DNA from 2 places in the Neobacillus sp. K501 genome. Region 1 is predicted to be linked to the other one. Evidence: riboswitches for the same ligand, from Rfam matches in the RefSeq annotation. Region 1 holds a riboswitch; the other holds the start of a gene.
What was found. A riboswitch is a leader RNA that binds a small molecule or an ion and turns the genes downstream of it on or off. The one in region 1 is predicted to bind lysine.
Positions count from the first base shown of each region.

Region 2: another riboswitch for lysine. It lies ahead of ACWM35_RS07025 (aspartate kinase); the one in region 1 lies ahead of ACWM35_RS13410 (amino acid permease).

Region 1 is NZ_JBSLYA010000005.1:127,067-133,076, reverse strand. Features, by position in the region: gene ACWM35_RS13430 (DUF421 domain-containing protein) at 1-170, shown strand, start outside; gene ACWM35_RS13425 (DMT family transporter) at 209-1,177, opposite strand; gene ACWM35_RS13420 (PH domain-containing protein) at 1,372-1,986, shown strand; gene ACWM35_RS13415 (YitT family protein) at 2,024-2,842, opposite strand; lysine riboswitch at 3,064-3,253, shown strand; gene ACWM35_RS13410 (amino acid permease) at 3,361-4,836, shown strand; gene ACWM35_RS13405 (helix-turn-helix domain-containing protein) at 5,106-5,321, opposite strand; gene ACWM35_RS13400 (hypothetical protein) at 5,434-5,607, shown strand; gene asnS (asparagine--tRNA ligase) at 5,662-6,010, opposite strand, start outside.
Region 2 is NZ_JBSLYA010000002.1:495,896-501,905, forward strand. Features, by position in the region: gene ACWM35_RS07015 (succinate dehydrogenase cytochrome b558 subunit) at 1-274, opposite strand, end outside; gene ACWM35_RS07020 (YslB family protein) at 726-1,178, shown strand; gene ACWM35_RS07025 (aspartate kinase) at 1,340-2,560, opposite strand; lysine riboswitch at 2,683-2,859, opposite strand; gene uvrC (excinuclease ABC subunit UvrC) at 2,929-4,701, opposite strand; gene trxA (thioredoxin) at 4,846-5,160, opposite strand; gene ACWM35_RS07040 (electron transfer flavoprotein subunit alpha/FixB family protein) at 5,333-6,010, opposite strand, start outside.

The DNA of each region.
Region 1 (6,010 bases):
CTTTACCTATGGGCCGCCCCTTATTATTGGCCACATTGAAAAAAACACAAGCTGATTTAGAAATTTTTTCATTAGGGACTGAAGACGAAAAAGCAAAATCGATGTATAGGAAGAACGCGGCTTTGGTTCAAGAATCCATTGATACACTATCACCGTACCTTCATGGTTAAAAAGAGGACCCTATCATCATTGGATTAGGGTCCTTCTTTTAGGCACTTACTTTTTTGCTTTTCGGAAGAACGGACTTGTGTGAAACATAGCTATGTAGGATCATTCCGCTCATAACTAGAACCATTCCGCTCCATGAAATTGCGGATGGGAAGGCGGTTTTCAAAAGCAGCAGTTCCCCAACTAACGCAAATAATACCTCCATTGATTGTGTTGCCTCAACAGCTCCAAGCTTTTGCATGTTTCCTCTGACAAGATCAGTCGCTTGAAAAAATAAAACGGTCGCAATTACCCCTGAGGTGATCGCAACAAGGCCTGATTGTACTGATTGCCCGAATGTTGGTGGTCCTGCCGTAAGCAATCCATATACAGCTAAAGCTAACCAAAGTGGTAAACTGGCAATCGTCATTCCTAGAACTCGTTGGTAAACATCCAGCCGTCCTCCGCAAAGATCCATCATCTTTCGATTTCCTAAAGGATAAGCAAATGAGGCAATCAAGATTGGCACTACCCCTAAGAATAATTCCGCAGCAGATAGCTGACTGGCTTGGTCAAGCTGCATCAATATAATCCCTAGCAAAATGATTAGCGACATCGATAACCCTTTAAAAGGGATTTTCCCTTTCACCTGTACAGGACCTTTTTCCGTCATAATCGTCTCCATGAACAATGGTGCCAGTAATGATCCCGAGATTATCGTAATTTGCCAGGTGGAAGCAATTAGCCACCCAGGTGCATAGGCTGCTGAAAAACATATCGGTCCGTAAAACAAACCAAATCCCACTATACTCCACAAAACCCACTCGCGAGGATTCTTTTTCATTTCCAAAATCAACGGCTTCAGATTCTTTCTTCCCAAAACAATGATTAAAAGAAAAGGAATCATGAAGAAATATCTCAGGGAAGCACTCCAAATCCAGCTTCCACCTTCTAATTCCATGGATCTATTTAAAATAAACGTAAAGGCAAAAAAGAATGCGGCAAAAACGCCTAAGATGATTGGACGCATGTATAATTTCTCCTCTTACATCAAATTCATTTTTACATTATAACAGATTTCTGAATTCTTTGTTAATAACTATCAAAGAATAGTTCCGTTTAATCGTGCATAAATTATTCTGTCATTCAAAAAAGTTTGAAACTTTCTTACGATTCACTCGTACATTTGAATGGAATTTATTTTTAAAAAGCGAGGTAGATAACATGTTTGGAAAAGTGGCTTCTGATATTTTAGGTTTAAGTGATGTAGGTTCGGTCATTAGACCAGAAAATTATGACAAGGTTGATGCTGATGATTATGTTATGCATGAGGATAATGAAAAGATCTATTTTTTAATAAAATCCAAATCAGATGAATATTGCTTTACCAATAATGCGCTAATTCATTTAGATGGTACGAGTGCCGCGAGTAAAAAAAGGATGCTCCACCGCTATAGTTATGTGAAAAACAAAATTTCTGATGTAAAGCTTGAAACAGCCGGAACTGTCGACCTTGACGTTGAAGTCAAATTTAAAATCGGCTCACAGCCATTTTCCATCGATGTTCATAAAAAACATATTGAAGAAGTAAAGGATTTGTACAAAGCCCTTATCAAAATTTCAGAAATTACGCACGAAAACGATATTTCGCTTCAATTTGCAAAACAAAGTCTTGATGTTGCTTCCACGACATTAGGCCGTGTGACAAGTCCCGACAGTAATTTGGTGGTGCAATTTAAAATGTTAAACCAAGCAGCATTTGAATGGTTAGAAAATACGAAAAAGCAATACTGTGTGAAAGACTTTGGCTTTGTTTTTGAAAAATATATTAATAATTAAGCATAAAGAAATACCTCTAGTTCACTAGAGGTATTTCTTACGTTGTGCTAGGACGGTGAAATAGCCCCATCACTTCTATTGTTTCGGTTATATTCACAAATGCTTGCGGATCCACTTCTGTAATAAGAGTCTTTACATCATTTAATTCGTAACGTGAAATGACGGAAATTAGAACCTGCCGGCTATCATTTGAATAGCCTCCAACACCATTCATAATCGTTAATCCGCGATATAAATTCGTCAATAAGTGCTGGCGCATTTCCTCCCCTTTTTCGGTAATGATCATGACCGTTAATTTAACATGATCCGTATAAATCGCATCCACTACTTTCCCAGTGACAAAGATAGAAACAAGTGTATATAGGGCAGAATCCCAATCAAATAAAAATCCACTTATGACAATCACAATGGCGTTCATTCCTGATAGTAAGATTCCTATTGGAAAATCTCTCTTTCTCGAAACAATCATTCCAATAATATCAAAGCCACCAGTTGATCCAGAGCACCGAAACACAAGTCCGACACCAAGACCCGTTAAAGCACCCCCGAAAATAGATGAAAGAATCTTGTCATCCGCGACGATATGTACCGGAACAAGATAAAGTCCTATTGATATTATGACAACAGAAAATATCGTATTCATAATAAATTTTCTACCGAGCATTTTATAACCAATAATGAGTAAAGGAAGGTTTAATAGAAAGTTGGCCAACCCTGTATCGAGAGGAGTAATCATTCCTATTATCATGGAAAGGCCGCTCATCCCACTGCTTAATATTTCATGGGGGATTAAGAATAGGTTAAACGCTGAAACAATTATGAAAGAACCAACAATCAATCCAAGAAACTGCATGATTTTATCCTCCTAAAGCAAACGCATACTTAATAAAAAATAATACCCTATTCAATCAATCCATGTAAATATAATAGTTTTTTATAATAATAATTAATAATCAGTAAAATTATCCAAAAGTAATAGATTTATTATTCTGCATATTTCATTATTGGTTGACTTAATAGAAAAATCCATTAAAATTTATTATTAGATTAATTGAATATGATAAATCCTCATCAAACCGATGAGGTAGAGGTCGCGGTTTTTATAAGTAAAGCGGACGAGATGCTGAGACATCCATGACTCCGTTTAAAAGGAAAAATCGCCGAAGTTTGCTTTCTTCTCTGGAAAAGCAGGCTGGGGCTGTCTCCAAATAGGAACAGAACTGTCACAATTGTCCCTACCAGTCAATTGTGTTGAGCTATCTTTCGGAAGGTATGATGCGGGGTATTAGGAATGCCATCGAATCTTATCGGTGGCATTTTTTGTATTCCAAACTCCTTCTCGAAAAAGAAAAACAAGAAAAAGGAGTTATTTTCATGCAAACAGCACAGGTAAGAAAAGAGTCTGTTCAAACCCAAACAATTGAACAGCCAACAACCGAACTAAGACGCGGATTAAAATCCCGCCACTTAACAATGATTTCATTAGGCGGAACAATTGGAACTGGTTTATTCCTCGCCACTGGCGGTGCCATTCATTCTGCAGGTCCAGGTGGAGCCCTTCTAGCCTATCTCATTATTGGTGTAATGGTTTACTTTTTGATGACAAGTCTTGCGGAGATGGGAGCGTACATGCCAGTTGCTGGAAGCTTTAGTACGTACGCAACAAAGTTCGTTGATCCTTCCCTAGGTTTTGCCCTTGGTTGGAACTACTGGTACAACTGGGCAATTACGATTGCCGCAGAATTAGCTGCCGTAACCATGGTCATGAAGTTTTGGTTTCCAGACAGCCCATCCTTATTATGGAGCAGTTTATTTTTAGTTATTATTTTTCTGATCAATTATCTTTCTGTAAAAGGCTTTGGAGAAACTGAGTATTGGTTCTCTTTAATAAAAGTTGTAACGGTCATTATTTTCATTATTACTGGCACATTAATGATCTTCGGTATTATGGGTGATCACGCAGTTGGTTTTGAAAACTTTACGATTGGTGATGCCCCATTCAATGGCGGATTTATGGCATTGCTCGGGATTTTTATGGCAGCAGGTTTCTCCTTCCAAGGAACAGAATTACTTGGTGTCGCTGCTGGCGAAACCGAAGATCCAGGAAAATCGATTCCTAAAGCGGTAAAAACGGTGTTTTGGCGAATTCTCTTATTTTATGTGTTAGCGATTCTTGTTATCGGATTGCTGATCCCATATACAGATAGTAATTTAGCAAACAGTGATGTTACCGTTAGCCCCTTCACACTCGTATTCGAAAATGCCGGGATTGCATTTGCTGCCTCCGTCATGAATGCGATCATTTTAACAGCTTTATTATCAGCAGGAAATTCAGGTATGTATGCCTCTGCTCGTATGCTTTGGGATCTAGCTCGTCAAGGCAAAGCACCAAAATTCCTTGGTAAACTGAACAAACACGGCGTTCCTGCAAATGCACTCATTGCAACTGCATTAGTTGGGTGTCTTGCGTTTCTTGCCTCCTTCTTTGGCGACGGAACCGTTTATGTATGGTTATTAAATGCTTCAGGTATGTCCGGTTTTATCGCATGGCTCGGGATCGCCATCTGTCACTACCGTTTCAGAAAAGCATTTCATGCTCAAGGAAAAGATTTAAGCGTTCTGCCTTATCAATCGAAATTTTTCCCATTTGGACCGATTTTCGCATTTGTTCTTTGTGGAATTGTTGTTCTCGGGCAAAATTACTCCGCCTTTATGGGTGATCAGATTGATTGGAAAGGTGTTTTGGTATCATATATTGGACTACCCTTATTTTTGATCTTATGGCTCGGCTATAAATTCACGAAAAAAACCAAAGTCATTCCATTAGAGAAAGTAGATTTAGAGGTATAAAGGTTAAAAACACGCGAATTGGTCGCGTGTTTTTTTGTATGTGGATTTGGTTATGACCGGATACTTGGCTGGTATGACCGTGAAATGAGGAATTATGCTCGAATTTTTTAAAAATATGACCGACTTTCCGTTATTTATGACCAAAATAGTGAACATTTCGTGACAACTACCACATCCACGCCACCCATCAAATAACAAAAAGCAGACCCCATAATGTTCGGATCTGCTATAAATGTTTTAACGCTCTTTTAAGCTTTGTGTAAATTCATTTATTCTTCCGGTACCCAAACGTATAAATCCTCAATCTGACAATTTAACTCTTTTGAAATGGTCATGGCTGTACTTAAATTCATAACTTTCTTTGTCATGTAATCATTTAGCTGGCTCATCGGAATGCTGGTATTTTCTTCTAATCGCTCCAAATTCATGCTGTTTTTGGAAAGCAATTCTTTGAGGTTACTCTTTTTTGCTTTATAATTGGTCAAAATGACACCTCACTTTTTTCATTAGCATAACACATTAAATAATTTATTGATAGGAAAGACTAGGATTATATATGTGGTATACTTAAATTGCAGTGATAAAGGAGTGTTTACAATGAGAAACTCAACGAACCGATTCAGTAACGGTCAAACTGTAAATATTAAAGAAACAGGCGAAGAAGTAACCATCCTAAAATGGCAATATGTAAAAAATATGAAAAGATATTCATATACCGTTAAGGAACGTCCCGGTACATTCTATTTTGAAGAAGAATTACAAAGTCAATGAAATGAAGCAAAAGAAGACCAAACACGATTGTTTGGTCTTCTTTTCTTATTCAACTTAAAATTCTGCATTACCCGTCGTTCTTGGGAATGGAATCACATCTCGGATATTGGACATCCCTGTTAAGTACATGATTAGACGTTCGAAGCCCAGTCCATAACCTGAGTGTTTTGTCCCACCGTATTTTCTTAGTTCAAGATACCACCAGTAATCTTCCTCATTCATACCAAGCTCATTAATTTTACCAGCAAGAATCTCTTCACGTTCTTCACGCTGACTTCCGCCAATTAATTCACCAATTCCAGGTACAAGTAAATCTGTCGCAGCAACAGTTTTGTTATCCTCATTCAATCTCATATAGAAAGCTTTGATTTCTTTTGGATAATCGGTCACAAATACTGGCTTT
Region 2 (6,010 bases), on a different contig from region 1:
TAAAAAACCCAAATTTACTTGTGTTGTTTTTCGCAGTGAAGGCGATATAAAGCCCATAGATTGCATGAAATAAAATTGGTAAATAAATAATTACAGTTTCTAGGACAATTTTAAATGGAAGACTTCCCATGAAATCTGATGCCCTGTTAAAGGACTCAGGTCCTCCTGTAGCAAAATGGTTGACTACTAGATGCTGCATGAGAAAGATTCCGATTGGAATTACTCCCAGCAATGAATGCAATCTCCGATACGCAAACTCTCGATTCCCCGCCATAATTTACCCCCCTTGAATTTTTCAAATGATGTTAAGCCTGTTCCCCTATTGTTCTCACCCGGAAAAAATCATTAACTTAGCACCACTGTGACAATTATGTGACATGTCCATTTTACTCCCATCATCATAGAGCGTCAAGAAAACGGATACACAAAAACACTTATAAAAATAAAATTTTTAAAATATATTGATATTATAATAGTTATGAAATCGCTTACATTTTATATGGTATTTTTTACTAATAAACCCAATAGAAATACAATTAATTCCTTATCGATATCGGTAAGAGAGGAAAATGTTTAGGACATGATAGTTATGATAGAACATTTAGGTTGGTATGTTGAAATAACAATACTCCTCTGGGATACACACTAATATTTCCCATTTGAAACTCAGTAATGAAACAAGACAGGAATTGTATATAATAGAATGGTAGAAAGAGGGGAATACAATGAATGAAAGTACTGCAGTCGAATTAAAGTTACAAACTGAGGAACCAAGAAGTGTTTCCATTTTTGGCTATGAATTAATTAGGGAAAACATCCTGCCTGAAATTTTAGGCAAAGATGCACCTGAAATCCTTTATTGGGCCGGAAAAAGATTGGCACGTAAGTATCCATTAAATACAATGGAGGAAATTATTGATTTCTTCTCAAAAGCTTCATGGGGCCAGCTAGAAATCAAAAATGAACGGAAAGATGAAATCGAATTCGAGCTCTTCAGCCCGCTCATCGTCTCCCGTGTCAAATCAAAAGCCGAACACTACTTCCAAATCGAAGCCGGTTTCCTTGCCCAACAAATCGAAACCCAAAAACAAGTCACAGCAGAAACCTTCGAACACCCAGCAAAAAAAGCAAACAAAGTCCAATTCACCGTTAAATGGGACCGAAAAGACTCTCTTTAATGTGGTGCCTGTCACCGCTCGTGGACACTGTCCACCTCAGGCGTACACTAACAAACCTCAACTCAAAAAAGCTTTCATTGGAGAATGATCTCAATGAGAGCTTTTTGGGTTGCTTACGTTTATTTTATTTGCGTGATTGTGTTGTTTTAGTTTCTACCGTTCTACCTTTCCTCAGCGAGTCCGAATGCTTGGTGGAGTGTTTCGACGGCTTTTAGCATATGTTGTTCTTCGACAACGGCCGATACTTTGATTTCAGACGTGCTGACCATTTTCACTTGAATTCCGCTTACTGCAAGAACTTCAAACATTTTTGCAGCTACACCTGGATTGGATACCATTCCTGATCCGACGATGGAGACCTTCGCTAATTTATTCTCTGCATCCAGTTGTTCATAATTTAGCGAATCTTTATTGTCTTCAAGAACTCTTAATGTATCCATTAAATCTTCCGTTTTAATCGAAAAAGCCAAATTAGCTGTTTCTGCTTCCGTTGTACTTTGAACAATAATGTCTACGTTTAAATGATTTTCTGCAAGTGTCGTAAAAATCGTCGATAAGCTCGTTAATGAGTTTTTCAACCCCAATACACTGACCTTCGTAATTTCATCTTCAAATGCAACCCCACGGACAACTAAATTTTGTTCCATTGATGCTTCCTCCTCAATCACTGTTCCTTCTATATTTTCCATGCTTGAGCGAACCTCAAGCCGAACTTGGTAATTTTTCGCAAACTCAACTGCTCTAGGGTGAAGGACACCAGCACCCAAATTAGCGAGCTCAAGCATTTCATCATAGGAGACGGATAAAAGTTTACGTGCACTTTTCACATATCTTGGGTCAGTTGTGAACACCCCAGTAACATCTGTATAGATATCGCACTTATCTGCGCCCAGAGCAGCTGCTAATGCAACCGCAGTTGTATCAGATCCACCGCGGCCAAGTGTTGTAATCTCGCCAGTATCAGTCAAACCCTGGAATCCTGCCACAATCACTACTTTTCCCTCAGAGAGCTCCCCCTTTATTGCCTCGGTATTGATGTTTGTTATCCTGGCATTTCCGTGGACAGACTCTGTTGAGATTCCCGCTTGCCAGCCAGTAAAGGAAACAGCCGGCAGTCCCTGCTCATTTAATGCCATTGACAGTAAGGCGATTGTAACCTGCTCGCCTGTTGATAAAAGCATATCCATTTCCCTCTTATTGGGCTGATTAGAAATTTCTCTCGCTAAACTTACTAACTGATCCGTTGATTTCCCCATCGCTGAAACGACAACAACCACCTGGTTCCCCTGCTCGGTTTCTGCTTTAACTCGTTCTACTACATTTATAATTCTTTCGACGCTACCGACGGAGGTTCCTCCAAATTTTTGAACAATTAAACCCATCATTTCCCCTGCTTTCAGTTATTTGTTCGCTATCATTATTTTGCCACAAAAAATAAAAAGCAATGAGAAGGGTATCTCATTGCTTTAAAAATACACAAAGAAAAAATCTTTTGCGCAGGACAATGTAAGATAGCTCTCCAAGACAATGTCTTGACAATCCAGTATTTATTCAACACTGGACCAGCAAAGAAAGAAATGAGACTCTCTCCACTTCGGCGAACATCCCCTTTCATGATTCTTCACAGAAGCTCATCCTTCTCCGAATCATTACTCTTGAAGCTCGCACCTCTACCTTCACTTTAGTATATTAAAGTGATAGTAATATAATTTTCACTCATTATAGCATAGTCCCATTTTTCCGACAATAACTAGGACTGAAGTTTTTTGATCAGTTCTTCTGCCACATTAAGCGGAATTCCTATTTCTCTAAAATCCTCGATCGTGGCTTCCTTCATTTTCTTAACAGAGCCAAATTGCTTTAACAATTGCTTTTTCCGTTTCTCGCCGATTCCAGGAATATCATCCAGCAAGGACTGAAAGGCACTTTTTCCTCGGGTTTGGCGATGGAAGGTAATCGCAAACCGGTGGACCTCATCCTGGATTCTCTGTAATAAATAAAACTCCTGGCTATTTCTTGCCAGCGGAACGATTTCAAGCGGGTTTCCGTATAAAAGCTGTGAGGTTCGATGCCGTTCATCCTTGGCTAAGCCCGAAAGCGGAATATCTAAACCAAGTTCATTTTCAAGAACATCCCTTACCGCTTCAATATGACCTTTGCCGCCATCGATGATAATTAAATCCGGCAACGGCAGTCCTTCCTTTAGTACCCTGGAATATCGTCTACGCGTTACCTCACGCATGGATTCATAGTCGTCAGGTCCCTTAACGGTTTTAATCTTATATTTACGGTATTCCCGTTTATTCGGCTTCCCATCAATAAAAACAACCAAAGCTGAGACCGGATCTGTCCCTTGGATATTTGAGTTATCGAATGCCTCAATTCGATGCGGCGTATAGATCCCCATCATTTCTCCTAAATTTTCAACCGCTTTAATGGTTCGATCCTCATCCTTTTCTATCAAAGAAAACTTCTCATTTAAGGCGATGCCTGCATTCTTTATCGCCATCTTAACTAAATCCTTTTTCGGGCCTCGCTGTGGCTTTAACACTTTTACTTGAAGAAGTTGTTCAGCCAAACTTAAATCAATTTCGTCCTGGATTAAAATTTCTTTTGGTTTTATATGATTGGCTTTTTCATAAAATTGACCAAGAAATGTAAGAATTTCCTCTTCTGACTCATTGTAAATCGGAAACATCGAAACATCCCGCTCGATTAATTTACCTTGCCTTACAAAAAATACTTGAACACACATCCAGCCTTTATCAACCGAATAGCCAAAGACATCACGGTCCGTAAAATCGGTCATCGTGATTTTCTGCTTTTCCATAATGGTTTCAATATGAATGATTTTATCGCGAAATTCCTTTGCCCGCTCAAAATCTAGTTCCTCAGAAGCAGCGGTCATTTTTTCAGTTAGGTCTTTTTTAATATCCTTAAAACCACCATTTAAAAAGCGGGTAATTTCATCGGTCATTTCCTTGTATTGTGCTTCCTCAACCTCGTTGACACATGGTGCCAGGCACTGCCCCAAATGGTAATACAGACAGACCCGATCCGGAAGGGTCGAGCATTTTCGTAACGGGTAGATTCGATCCAGCAGCTTTTTCGTTTCATTGGCTGCCATGACGTTGGGATAAGGACCAAAATATTTTCCTTTATCTTTTTTTACTTTCCTCGTTATGATCAGTTTTGGATGCCTTTCCGCTGTCAGTTTGATAAACGGATAGGTTTTATCATCCTTTAACATAATATTGTATTTAGGATCATACTTCTTGATTAAATTAAGCTCCAATAGCAGGGCCTCAATATTCGACGATGTAACGATATATTCAAAGTCCTCGATCTCTTGAACCAGCCTCAACGTTTTTCCGTCATGTGACCCGTTAAAATAAGAGCGAACCCGATTTTTTAAGATTTTTGCTTTACCTACATAAATGATCGTTCCCTGACGGTCTTTCATTAAGTAGCAGCCAGGCTGATCAGGCAGCAAAGTCAGTTTCTGTTTAATGTTTTCGTTCATTCCGACTGCTCCTCTCTCCGTCTAGTTTTTATTACTATCTTAAAATTTTAAAACAAATGTCCTGTAAAGAAAAGCAGTACTTTGTTACCATTACCAGAAATTAAAAAACCTTAGCTGCTGTGAGCTAAGGTTTACCTTCAAGGCTTAAACGTGTTTTTCAAGTACGCTTGCTAAAGCATCTTTTGGTTGGAAGCCGACTACTTTGTCAACCACTTCGCCATTTTTGAAAACAAGTAATGTAGGAATACTCATAACGCCGTATTTAGCAGCTGTTTCTTGGTTTTCGTCTACATCTAATTTAACGATTTTTACTTTATCGCTCATTTCGGAATCTAATTCTTCAAGAACAGGAGCAATCATTTTACAAGGACCGCACCATGGAGCCCAGAAATCTGCAAGTACAAGACCAGAGCCTGTTTCAGCAGAGAAATTTTGATCAGTAACGTTTGAAATAGCCATTTTGTTTAGCCTCCTAATGAATAACTTAAATACTACCGAAAGTATAACATCGTTTAAGTAATCATGCTAATAATCTGTTTCGCATCTAATTTTCCCTAAATAAAAATTCGTATTCTTCCCGATTTGCTAAAAAACGAGCGAGCGGTTGTTCACCGCTCGCCCACAAATAATATTATGAATGTACTTTAAGCTTCTTAAATTCTTCCGTTAATAATGGAACTACTTCAAATAGATCGCCAACGATACCGTAATCTGCTACCTTAAAGATGTTAGCTTCTGGATCTTTGTTAATCGCAACGATAATTTTAGAATTGGACATACCAGCTAAGTGCTGAATCGCCCCTGAAATTCCACAGGCAATGTATAGGTCAGGTGTAACAACTTTTCCTGTTTGACCGATTTGTAATGAATAGTCACAGTAGTCAGCGTCACAAGCACCACGAGAAGCTCCAACTGCTCCGCCTAAAACCTGTGCTAATTCTTTTAATGGTTCAAAGCCTTCCGCACTCTTCACTCCGCGTCCGCCGGAAATAACCACTTTCGCTTCGCTTAAATCCACACCTTCACTTGCTTTTCTAACCACCTCTTTAATGATGGCACGGAGATCTTTAATTTCAACCGAAACGGAAGAAACTTCACCAGTTCTGCTTTCATCCTTTGCAAGTGGAGCAATATTGTTGGGACGAATACTTGCAAAAATTAGGCCGTCCGTCACTATTTTCTTTTCAAACGCTTTACCTGAATAGATTGGTCTTGTAAAGACAACATTTCCACCAGCAACTTCAACAGCCGTTGCATCAGAAATTAATCCAGAAGAAAGTTTTGCAGCAATTCTAGGCGATAGGTCTTT